DNA from 3 places in the Enterococcus malodoratus genome. Region 1 is predicted to be linked to each of the others. Evidence: predicted binding sites of a transcription regulator. Region 1 holds the regulator's gene; each other region holds the start of a gene.
The links. Region 1 encodes HrcA, which represses chaperone genes, less so after heat shock. Its sites were predicted from a motif close to TTAGCACTCNNNNNNNNNGAGTGCTAA; they were not measured.
Positions count from the first base shown of each region.

Region 2: the regulator HrcA is predicted to act here: its motif matches at 2,345-2,371, upstream of PGP85_RS13885 (ATP-dependent Clp protease ATP-binding subunit).
Region 3: the regulator HrcA is predicted to act here: its motif matches at 2,637-2,663, upstream of clpP (ATP-dependent Clp endopeptidase proteolytic subunit ClpP).

Region 1 is NZ_JAQDPG010000002.1:49,911-54,203, reverse strand. Features, by position in the region: gene dnaK (molecular chaperone DnaK) at 1-856, opposite strand, end outside; gene grpE (nucleotide exchange factor GrpE) at 905-1,441, opposite strand; gene hrcA (heat-inducible transcriptional repressor HrcA) at 1,475-2,515, opposite strand; gene hemW (radical SAM family heme chaperone HemW) at 2,637-3,785, opposite strand; gene PGP85_RS03585 (histidine phosphatase family protein) at 3,964-4,293, opposite strand, start outside.
Region 2 is NZ_JAQDPG010000008.1:82,717-87,009, forward strand. Features, by position in the region: gene ptsP (phosphoenolpyruvate--protein phosphotransferase) at 96-1,823, opposite strand; gene PGP85_RS13880 (phosphocarrier protein HPr) at 1,823-2,089, opposite strand; gene PGP85_RS13885 (ATP-dependent Clp protease ATP-binding subunit) at 2,526-4,293, shown strand, end outside.
Region 3 is NZ_JAQDPG010000013.1:119,682-123,974, reverse strand. Features, by position in the region: gene miaA (tRNA (adenosine(37)-N6)-dimethylallyltransferase MiaA) at 106-1,041, opposite strand; gene PGP85_RS18550 (glycerophosphodiester phosphodiesterase) at 1,038-1,772, opposite strand; gene PGP85_RS18545 (hypothetical protein) at 1,851-2,366, opposite strand; gene clpP (ATP-dependent Clp endopeptidase proteolytic subunit ClpP) at 2,700-3,293, shown strand; gene PGP85_RS18535 (lactate utilization protein) at 3,412-4,053, opposite strand; gene PGP85_RS18530 (DUF3788 domain-containing protein) at 4,225-4,293, opposite strand, start outside.

The sequences.
Region 1 (4,293 bases):
GCTCTACTAAGTCAGAAGTGATTTCGTCGAATTTCGCACGAGATAATGTTGTTTCTAAATGCAATGGACCAGCATCACCAGCAGTAATAAATGGTAAGCTGATTTGAGTTGAACTAACACCAGATAAGTCTTTTTTCGCTTTTTCAGCAGCATCTTTCAAACGTTGCATAGCCATTTTATCTTTAGACAAGTCAATACCGTTTGCTTGTTTGAAATCGGCAACTAAGTAATCGATGATTTTGTTATCAAAGTCATCTCCACCTAGACTGTTATCACCCGCAGTAGATAATACGTCGAATACTCCATCACCTAATTCAAGGATAGATACGTCAAAAGTACCACCACCAAGGTCAAATACTAAGATTTTTTCGTCTTTGTCTGTTTTATCTAAACCGTAAGCTAATGCTGCAGCAGTTGGTTCGTTAACGATACGTTCTACTTCTAGTCCAGCAATTTTACCAGCATCTTTAGTTGCTTGACGTTGTGAATCATTGAAATAAGCAGGAACTGTAATAACAGCTTTTTCAACTTTTTCACCTAAGTAGTCTTCTGCAAAACCTTTGATGTATTGTAATACCATTGCAGAAATTTCTTGTGGTGTATACGTTTTTCCATCTGCTTCAACTTTAAATCCAGCTTCACCCATGTGACGTTTGATTGATGAAATTGTATTAGGGTTAGTTACCGCTTGACGTTTTGCTACTTCACCAACTTGAATCTCGCCATTTTTAAATGAAACAACAGATGGCGTTGTACGATTTCCTTCTGGATTCGTGATGATTTTAGCTTCTCCGCCTTCTAAAACAGCGACTGCTGAATTTGTTGTACCTAAGTCAATACCAATAATTTTACTCATAGTTGAAAATCTCCTTTTCCATGTATAGTTAGTTTAATAGTTTACTTATTATTGAGCCACGATCACCATTGCTGGGCGTAGTACACGATCATGTAGTTGATAACCTTTTTGCAACACATTAACGACCGTTTCAGGTTTTACATCGTCCTCTGCGGCTACAGTTTGCACTGCTTGATGCAGATTTGGGTCAAAGGCTTCACCTTCGGCTTTGATCTCTGTAATACCTTCTTCTTTTAAAGCAACAGTCAGACTTTCAAGTACCATCTCTACACCTTTTTTCAGGCTGGTTCCTTGATCATCATTAACTTCAGTTGCTAAGGCTCTCTCTAAGTTATCGATCGCTGGTAATAATTTCTTACCAAGATCTTGCGAACGATAGCGAACCAACTGTTCACGTTCATTTTTATTACGGTTGGACATATTTGCAATCTCAGCGCGAGCTCGCAAAAACTTGTCTTCCATTTCATTGAACTTGCTTGTCAGTTCCTCAACTTCAGAAACTTCCGGAATATCAATTTCTTCTGTTGCATTGTCCGTCGTTTCTTCTAATTCTTCTTCGACTTCGTTTTTCTTTTCTTCTGCCACTACGCGTACTTCCTTTCTTTTTAGGAATCGTTTCTAGTGATATAAGTCCAATGAACGATAATAATCATCCAATGCACTGGTTAACTCATATCGAAAGACTTCCAATAACCCAAAGATTTTCGAATATGGCATTGAGGTCGGACCCAACAATGCGATTGTTCCTCGACCATGCCCACGAATTTCGTAATTTGCCTGAATCATACTCAAGTGATCAAATAGGTCATTACCCATCTCTGTTCCAATTCGAACGTGGATATTATTATCAGCTGGCAGCAATAATTGCGTCAGCTCATCGGAATTTTGCATCAATGAGTACATTGACTTCACATGATTAAAGTCTTGATCCGGGTTGAAATTCAAAATGTTCATCCGTCCGCTTACAAACACTTTATCCTCAAAGGCATCATTCAAAATAACATCAAACAAATGACTGATTCCTTCGGTCGTCTGAAAATAGCGATGTAAGATCATCGGAATCTCGGTTCTTAATTTTTGATAAACACTCACCAAGGGCTGCCCTACTAAGCGATCATTGATGATTCGAACCATTTTCTCCAAGTCTTGACTGTCAACATTTTCGGGTATGCGAAAAACTTGGCTCTCAACATTTCCCTTATCAGTGACAATAATGGCCAAAATCTGCCGATCATTCAATGGAACAATTCGAAATCCTGTCAGCGTCCGATCTTTCATTTCAGGACCAAGCGAAAACGCCGTATAGCTAGTAACTTGTGAAAGCATTTTTGCCGACTGCTGGATGATATCATCAATTTCATGAATATCATTTTTCAACGATCTGCGAATCTGTGCTACTTCTTGATTACTCACCTTTGATGGCGTTAGTAGATAATCCACGTAATAGCGATAGCCTAAAGCCGAAGGAATTCGACCAGATGAAGAATGAGTCTTCTCTAATAAGCCTAATTCTTCTAAAGCTTTCATATCATTACGGATAGTTGCGGAACTTGCTTTTACGCCTTCTTCCATTAAACTTTTTGACCCAACCGGTTGCCCCGTGTTAGTAAAGTCTTGGATGATCAAGCTGAGAATCAGTTTTTGTCGTTCTGTTAACATTCTTCTCATCCTTTAGTTAGCACTCTTTCTTTTTAAGTGCTAACTCGATTATTAATATACCACATCTCCTATAGATGTCAAGGGATAAATGCAAAAAATTAGCACTCTCCGTTAGAGAGTGCTAATTTTCCTTATCAAGTAAAAATTTTTCAAAAACATCATTTCCTCGAAACAAACCTGTCTTAGTCAAACGAACCCTCGAATCCGTTTCAGCTATCAACTTCTGTTGCTTTAATTTCTCAATCACATCACCATAAACATCGGTTAACTTTTGATCGAAACGAGATTCGAAAACAGTTTTATCAACACCTGAAATTTTTCTTAAGCCAAGAAACATTTCCTCTTCGATCTGCTCTTTTTGAGATAAACGTTCTTCTTCAAGTATCGGTAACTGATTGTCGGTTAATGCCCTCATATAATGTTGAATTGGCCCGCGATTTTTGTAACGTCGATTTTCGAGATAGCCACTGGCTCCTGCTCCGAGTCCAAAATAATTCTGATTGTTCCAGTAAACAAGATTGTGCTGACTTTCAAATCCAGGTTTGGCAAAATTACTGATCTCATATTGCATCCGCCCTGCTTTTTCCATTGCTTCTATCGTTTCAGCGTACATTTGTGCTTCCAATTCTTGCTCTGGCAGTTGCATTTTTCCGCGACGAACCCAGTTCATGAACATTGTTTGATTTTCCAAAATCAGCGAATACAATGCATAATGAGGTAAATCTAAGGCCAGTGCACGTTCAACTGTATCACGAAAACTTTCTAAACTTTGACCAGGTAATGCATAAATCAAGTCAATAGTTACATTACTAAAATCTTTTTCTTCCAGTAGACGAACCGTATCATACACATCTTTTGCTGTGTGCTTACGCCCGATTTTCTTCAACAAACGATCATCGAAGGTTTGAACCCCCATCGATAGACGGTTAACACCATAGTTTTTCATGACATCTAATTTTTCACCTGAAAGATCTCCAGGATTAGCTTCGACTGTAAATTCTCCCTCATTATATGGAAGTATTTCTCGCAGTCCGCTCAACAAACGATCCAGCTGTGACGCATTTAACGATGTCGGAGTTCCGCCCCCGACATAAAGAGTCTCCATGTTTTTGACAGGATTCTTAATTAAAGACAAACGCGCTTCCTTCAAAAGCGCTTCTATGTATTCATCCACAGGTTGTCCTTCAAGGAAAACCTTATTAAAATCACAGTAATAGCAAATGTGTTCACAGAAAGGAATATGAACATAAGCTGAAGTTGATTGTTTCATTTTACTCCTCTTTCTTCTACCTAGTAGTAACAAAAGGTATTCTAACACAGTTTTCAACAATCACAGAACTAGGCTAACTGACTAAACAAAAAAATAAGAGTGGTTCATCACTCTTATTAACTTCGGACTATTCACTTTCACTAACCAAAAAAAGAGCCTTCACACTAAATGGCCCCACTTACTTATTCCATGCGATAATTTTAAAAACGTCTTTTTCAGCCTCCATCATCGTATAGTTTCCTTGTTCTACAATTATGTTCCAAAAGTCAAACTCAGGAAAACAGCTTTTCAGAATGACTCGCAGCACACCTAGGTGTCCTACAATTACAAAATCCTGATTTTTTCTGAGTAATTTTTTAAAACAACTCCAAATACGATTTTGAAAATCTGTATATTTTTCAGCATTCGTTGGCGTGATCTCAAAAGGGGATTCTAACCACCGTTCCCATTCTTCCGGAAATTTTTCATTAATTTGATCTGCACTCAATCCTTCCCACAAACCAAAGTT
Region 2 (4,293 bases), on a different contig from region 1:
TACCGAATTGATTATTTTTTAACCAATTAAGTATAACACCATTTAACAAAAAAAGACCATTGTCTAAAAATAGACAATGGTCTTGATGTTAGGCTTTATTTAACGTATTGCTTAACTAGCTCTTCGACTTCTTCCATCGTGTCGCATTCTTTCAACGCTTTATCAGCCAATTCGGCCATGTCAGTCGTTGTTAGACGTTTCATTAAGCTACGAGTTCTAAGAATAGATGTTGCGCTCATAGAGAACTCATCTAATCCCATACCCATTAACAATGGAACCGCAGTTTGATCGCCGGCCATTTCGCCGCACATGCCAGCCCATTTGCCTTCAGCGTGCGCTGCATCAATCACATTTTTAATCAAACGCAAGATTGATGGGTTATATGGTTGGTAAAGGTATGAAACACGTTCGTTCATACGGTCAGCTGCCATTGTGTATTGGATCAAATCGTTTGTTCCGATACTAAAGAAGTCAACTTCTTTAGCAAACTTGTCCGCTAAAACAGCTGCTGCAGGAATTTCGATCATGATTCCGACTTGAATTGTGTCAGAAACTTTCACGCCTTCGTTAACAAGCTTTTCTTTCTCTTCGTTGAACAAAGTCTTCGCTGCGCGGAACTCTTTTAAGGTTGCAACCATCGGGAACATGATGCGTAGATTTCCGTATACAGAAGCACGTAATAACGCACGTAATTGTGTACGGAACATATCGTCACCTAGTTCAGATAAGCTGATACGCAATGCACGGTATCCCAAGAATGGGTTCATTTCATGAGGTAAAGTTAAGTAAGGTAATTCTTTGTCTCCGCCGATATCCATTGTACGAACAACGACAGGTTTGTCGCCCATGCCTTCTAAAACGGCTTTATAAGCTTCAAATTGATCGTCTTCTGTTGGGAAATCTGAAGAGTCCATGTATAAGAATTCCGTACGATATAAACCAATCGCTTCAGCTCCATTGTTATGAACGCCTTCAAGATCCTTAGGTGTTCCAATATTTGCTGCTAATTCAAAATGCTTGCCATCAGCTGTCACTGTTTCAGCATTTTTCAATTTTTCCCATTCTGCTTTTTGCGCCGCATATGCTTCGCCGGCTTTTTTGAAATCAGCCGCTTGTTCGTCAGTTGGGTTTACGATTGTTTCACCAGTCATCCCGTTAACTGCAAGAAAATCGCCTTCTTTAGCTTTAGAAGTGATTTCTTTTGTACCAACGATTGCTGGAATTTCTAATGAACGAGCCATAATTGCTGAGTGAGACGTGCGTCCACCAATATCAGTAACAAAGGCCTTAACGAAGTTTTTATCTAATTGTGCAGTATCACTTGGAGTCAAGTCATGCGCCACAACCACAACTTCTTCATCGATCATTGATGGGTCTGGTAAAGATACGCCTAGCAAGTGCGCCATTACACGCTTAGTAACGTCGCGAATATCCGCTGCACGTTCTTGCATATAAGCGTTATCATCCATTGCCTCGAACATGCCGATATACATATCTGTTACTTCTTTAAGTGAGCTTTCAGCGTTCACTTTATTATCTTGTATATGTTGTTTGATTTGACCAATCATTTCTGGATCTGAAAGAACCATTAAATGAGCATCAAAAACTTGTGCTTCTTCTTCACCTAAGCTTTTTGCTGCTTTATCCCGAATTTTTTCTAATTCAGCAGAAGAAGCCGCCAAAGCGTCGTCTAAACGCTTTTCTTCGGCAGCAGTATCTTCTACAGTATTTTGTTTGAAAGATAAATCCGGTTGTACTAGCAGATAAGCTTTCGCAACGGCAACCCCGTCACTTGCGGCAATACCTTTTAGTAATTCAACCATTATTCAGATAATCCTTCCTTTTTCATTGTTTCTACGATTGCTTCCATTGCTTCTTTTTCGTCAGCACCTTCAGCAGAGATAGTAACGTCAGAACCTTGGCCAACACCTAGAGACATAACTCCCATGATTGATTTAAGGTTAACTGATTTTCCTTTATACTCTAAGTTAATATCAGAGTTAAATTTGCTTGCAGCTTGCACTAATAAAGTTGCGGGACGTGCATGAATCCCCGTTTCTGCTACTACGTGAAAATCTTTTTTTTCCATATTGACCGTTCTCCTTTATAAAAAAAATGTTTTTTTATGTTAGGGCTTTAATGATAACAACCATCATTTTGAGCCCTTCATTTCCTTAGATTACCATTTTTTCGCAGTGGATACAACAATTTTAATCGATTTATTCCAGCGAAATGTATGCCCTTTCTTAAAATATCTGGTTTGATCGTTAAACTTCCTTATTTCTTCCGTTTTCATTTTTATTCCATAACAACAACTGTCGCTGACACTCACAAAATGTTCTTTTTAGCACTCGAAAAGGTTGATTGCTAAAAAGTGAAACAAACTGTTTGCTTTTATCAGAATTCTCGCTATAATAATTTTAAGGTCAGTGATAGTCAAACATTTGACCAGCGTATCTTTTTACGAGATTCGCTTACTCGATGTACAATGGAAGAAACAATTAACTATTGAAAGGGTGAAAAAGATGCTTTGCCAAAATTGTCATGAAAATGAAGCAACGATTCATTTATATGCAAACGTTAATGGTCAACGAAAGCAACTAGATTATTGTCAAAGTTGCTATCAAAAATTAAAGAATCAAGCTGGAGGTGCGCCACAAATGGCAGGAAATGATCCTTTTGGTTTTGGAAGTTTAGACGATTTGTTCCGTTCAATGTCACAACAAATGCAACAACGACAAGGCGCTGCAGATCAAACGCCACCGACTCAATTCGGCGGTGGAAATGGTATGAATAATCAACCCCCTCGCGGAAATGGCGGTGGCGGTTTATTAGATGAATATGGTATCAATATTACTGGTTTAGCTCGCGAAGGAAATATCGACCCAGTTGTTGGGCGCGATGATGAAATTCAACGCGTCATCGAAATTTTAAATCGTAGAACAAAAAACAATCCAGTTCTTATTGGTGAACCTGGTGTTGGTAAAACAGCTGTTGTTGAAGGTTTATCTCAAAAAATCGTTGATGGCGATGTACCGCAAAAATTGATGGACAAGGAAGTTATTCGATTAGATGTCGCTTCTCTGGTTCAAGGAACCGGAATCCGAGGTCAATTCGAAGAACGGATGCAAAAACTGATCGAAGAGATTCGTCAATCAGAAAACATTATTCTTTTCATTGATGAAGTTCATGAAATCGTCGGTGCCGGTGCTGCTGGAGATGGCAACATGGACGCTGGTAACATTCTAAAACCAGCATTGGCTCGTGGTGAGCTACAAATGGTCGGTGCTACAACACTTAATGAATATCGAATCATTGAAAAAGATGCGGCTTTAGAACGTCGGATGCAGCCTGTCCGGGTCGAAGAACCTTCTGTTCAAGAAACGATTGAGATTTTGAAAGGCTTGCAACCTCGTTATGAAGACTATCATCATGTGAAATACACCGATGATGCAATCAAAGCTGCGGCCGAACTTTCAAATCGTTACATCCAAGATCGCTTCTTACCTGATAAGGCCATCGATTTATTAGATGAAACAGGTTCGAAGAAAAACTTGACGATTCAAATTGTTGATCCAAAAACGATCGACAAAAAATTAGCAGAGGCTGAACAGCAAAAATCACAAGCTTCTCAAGAAGAAGATTTTGAAAAAGCTGCCTACTATCGCGATCAAATCAATAAGCTGCAAAAAATGAAGGACCGTCAATTAACGGATGAAGAAACACCCGTCATTACCGAAAAGGATATGGAAAAGATCGTTGAAAAACGGACTGGTATCCCTGTCGGCGAGTTGAAAGAAAAAGAACAAACACAATTGAAAAATCTTGCAGTTGATTTGAAGAAACATGTTATCGGTCAAGATGAGGCCGTTGATAAAGTTGCGAAGTCGATTCGTCGTAACCGGGTCGGTTTGAATAAGAAAAATCGTCCAATCGGTTCATTCCTATTCGTAGGACCAACAGGAGTTGGTAAAACAGAGTTGGCTCGTCAACTAGCTGAAGAATTATTTGGCTCAAGTGAATCCATGATTCGTTTCGATATGAGTGAATATATGGAAAAACACAGTGTCTCAAAATTGATCGGTTCACCTCCAGGTTATGTTGGTTATGAAGAAGCTGGCCAATTAACGGAACAAGTTCGTCGTCATCCATACAGCTTGATTTTATTGGATGAAATCGAGAAGGCTCATCCAGATGTGCTTCACATGTTCCTGCAAATCCTTGATGATGGCCGTCTAACAGATTCACAAGGACGGACAGTCAGCTTCAAAGACACGATCATTATCATGACCA
Region 3 (4,293 bases), on a different contig from region 1:
ATTCTCTTATCTAATGTGCCTCTCAGAATGTGGCATTCAAACAGAATCTTAATTTCATATTTCCAATACTAGTTCCATGTGAAAACATTTCCGTCTCGACCATGACTAGCGGCAAAAATCAGAAGTGTCATCCGCTAACCAATCGGCTAAAGTTTTTTCGATTTCTGTAATTAATTCTGGTTGTTGTACCAGATCGAACCAATGAACAGACATACGATTGTGAAACCATGTCAATTGTCGCTTAGCATAACGGCGCGAATGCAGCTTCACTTCTTCAAGCGACTCCGACAGTGAAGAATCCCCCGCTAAATAAGGAAACAATTCTTTGTAGCCAATCCCTTGCGCAGCCTGGACATTCGGATTTTTTGCAAGCATTTCGACCTCACTTAAAAGGCCCCGTTCAACCATCAAATCTACGCGTTGATTGATTCGTTGATACAAAACAGCTCGGTCCGTATTCAAACCGATCAAAAAACTATCGTAAAGTTTCTTTGGCCGATCCTTTGGTTTCAAGATTGAGTGCCCCGTCAGTTCAAAAACCTCTAACGCACGAACTATTTTTTTTCGATTATTATAATGAATTTTTTCTGCAGCTAAGGAATCAACTATTTGCAATTTTTTCCACAAAGCTTGGTTTCCATTTTTCTCTGCAAAGGCTTCGTACTTTTCCCGTAACGAGTCATCCTCTGGTTCGCCCTCGCTGCCAAGTTTGAAATCCCATAGCAAAGACTGAATATACAGTCCTGTACCACCTACAATAATTGGCAACTTATTTCGTTGACTGATTTCTTGAATCGCCTGTCTAGCCGCTTTTTGAAAATCTGCGGCAGAGTAGCTCTCATCAATATCACGTACATCAATCAGATGATGCGGAATTCCTTCCATCTCTTCTACCGTAACTTTAGCAGTTCCGATATCCAATCCACGATACACTTGCATAGAATCACCGCTAATAATTTCCCCATTAAAACGTTTGGCCAAGTCAATACTCAAGCTCGTTTTGCCTACAGCAGTCGGGCCCACGATTGCGATTACTTTCATTTATTATACCTGCTTCTTGCTCGAATCGCCTTTTCTGGGAAGTCAGTAATGATTCCAGCGAGTTTGTTTTCAAAACAAGCCATCATCGTTTCATATAAATTAGGTGTCCATGGACGAATCGCCTTTTCGTATTCCTTGACGATACTAGGATTTTGCTTCACCCAATCATAACTCGGATGAACCCCTTCAATAAAATCGCTATCCAAAACAGTCTTATATTTTTCTAAATCATTTTTCTGAATCAGATCATATTGTGCATCTGGTTCATACTCGTGCAGGATACGCAACGAATCAATATTAAAACTCGTATACCAATAGGTAAAGGGCCATTCTTTACTAGTCATGACCGATGAAATTTTTTCCTCAATACCTGGATAATGAAACTTGTTCGTCTTAATTTCAATACATAAAAAGCCGCGAAAACGCATCTGCAACAATAAATTCAAAACTTCTTGCAACGTTGAAATTTTCGTCGCTTGATATTTTTCATCAAACCAACTGCCAGCGTCTAATTCTTTTATTTCTTCTAATGTCAATTCACGAATCAGACCTTTGCCGTCTGTCGTACGATCAACACTCTCATCATGAATCACAACTAATTGCTGATCAGCCGTCAAATGGACATCCAACTCGATACCGTCTGCACCTGTCCGCACTGCTTCCATAAACGCAGGTAATGTATTCTCTGGGTGAGTCCCAGCACTCCCGCGATGAGCAATAATCACTGTCATCTATTATCACCTCGTCTGTAATCACAGATTATAAAATACAATCTGATTTAAATCTGTTCACGGTTTTTCGTGAACTTACTATTGCACATTGAAATGGCGTAAAGGCTGTTTTGTCAAACGAGACAATTGTTGTTTCTTTTCATCCAAGATCTCCAAAAGCTGTTCGGAAAAAGTTTCCATGACAATTCGTCCGCCTTTATACGTATACCCGCCAATTTTAACTGTTTCCTCGGGAGATAAAATAACTTTACGATGTGAAATATTTTTGAAGAACTCTTCAATCAAATAATTAGGCAGATAAAAATTATTTTGTGCGGCAAATGAGTTCAAATAAATGAAATCATCGATTGTGATGTAACAGTCGTCAAATGAATTGAACGCCACATAATCTTGCATTAAAACATTTCGTTTAGATAAGATCTCATTGACTTTCTTATTTAAGAGATTAATCGTTTCGATTTCTTTTACCTGATGTTCCAATTCTCTTTCACGATGATGGCGCAGGTCAATATATTTGAAGACAAAAAAGACCGCAATCCCCGTTAATCCTGCCCCAATTAATACGCCGATAAGACCAATAAATGCGATTTCCACGTTTTTCCCTCCTATTTCATAATTACGGAATTATTTATTAAATAAAACCGGTCTCCGGCACGTTTGCACTCCGCTAAATTATTGAAAGTGCGGCAATCTCAGCCGAAAAAAAAATAAATTTTTTAAAAAATTTTAAGTTCAACCACACACTGTTCTATGCGCTATTAATAGTACCATATTTTCATGAATCTAGGATAGTTTGACCTGTTTAAAAAAACGGAGCCTTCTATTTGACCAAAACTGACCAAAGATGTATACTTTCCTTAAGTTTTAGCAATCTAACCTTGTTTGTGCTAAAATAATTTATGAACAATATTTTAAGGAGGATTCACTATGAATTTAGTTCCTACAGTCATTGAACAATCATCTCGTGGCGAACGTGCTTACGACATTTATTCTCGTTTATTGAAAGACCGTATCATCATGTTAAGCGGCGAGGTAAACGACGATATGGCGAACACTATCATCGCCCAATTACTTTTCTTGGATGCCCAAGATTCTGAAAAAGATATTTATCTTTACATCAACTCACCAGGCGGTAGCGTATCTGCCGGCTTAGCAATTTTTGATACAATGAATTTTGTTAAAGCTGACGTACAAACAATCGTTCTTGGTATGGCTGCTTCAATGGGTAGCTTCCTATTAACAGCTGGTGCAAAAGGCAAACGTTTCGCACTGCCTAATGCTGAGATCATGATTCACCAACCTCTTGGTGGTGCGCAAGGTCAAGCAACTGAAATCGAAATCGCTGCACGTCACATTTTGAAAACGCGCGAACGTTTGAACAATATTTTGTCTGAACGTACTGGACAACCGATCGAAGTCATTGAACGTGACACTGATCGTGATAACTTTATGAGCGCCGATGAAGCAAAAGCTTATGGGTTGATTGATGAAGTTATGGAAAATAGCAGCTCATTAAGTTAAGCAATAAAAAAACCGAGGAGTTTTCCTCGGTTTTTTTATTTTTCTCTATATCTTGCTAGATCAACGGTTTTCAATTATCAATAGCAAATACGATTCTTTTTACGTTTAATAATTATTTCTACAATCCAATCTCATCAATAATTAGAAAGACTATGATACGTTCCTTAGACATCGAACGTCTTGTTACCGCAATCGTATTGCAAATACATTCAGACTGTAAACAATCTCCGCAATTTCCCTTTTTGATACAGGGTGTTTTTTCCAATCCTAGACGATGAGCATTCAATGGCGCAGTATTCTTACGGACCATCTCAAGAGTTGTGGCCAGATTACCATAGACTTTCCTCATACTTACAAATGCCAATACTTTATCCGGTCCAAAAGTTAAAGCAGCTACACGATTTCCTACGCTATCGATGTTCACTAACTCCCCGTCTTCTGTGACACCATTGATACTCGTCAAAAAGTAGTCGGCTGTTAATGCTTGTTGCATGACTTGATGTCGTTCTTCCGCTGAACTTGTTTTTTCACGGTCAATCATCTTTTGGTTTCGTTGATACAACTCATCAATAATTCCAGACTGTTCAACCGTGATCGAACCGCCAAAACCAACTGATTTATCCTGATCGATCAATTCTAAAGCTTGATTCTTCGCCGCCGTCAAATTTTGACAAATAATCGCGACAAAATTTCTTCGTTCTAATTTTTTACTCAATGTTAATGCAGCTGCATTATAGCGTTCCCTCTGATAATCCTTCATATACTTCTCCTTAACCATAACTATTCCTATTTAATTGTATAGCATCATTCTTATATTAAATAATGGATATAGGATGGCATCTTTTCAAATCCCATATCCATTTTCGATTATATATCTCTCATTGACAATAGCATTTTAAAAATTAATAAAAAAATGCCTAAGAAAATTCTCTTAGACACTCTGAAGCTTATTCTTTTTTGTCGAACGAACTCTCAGTGCAGCAAGTTCTTTTATATCTTG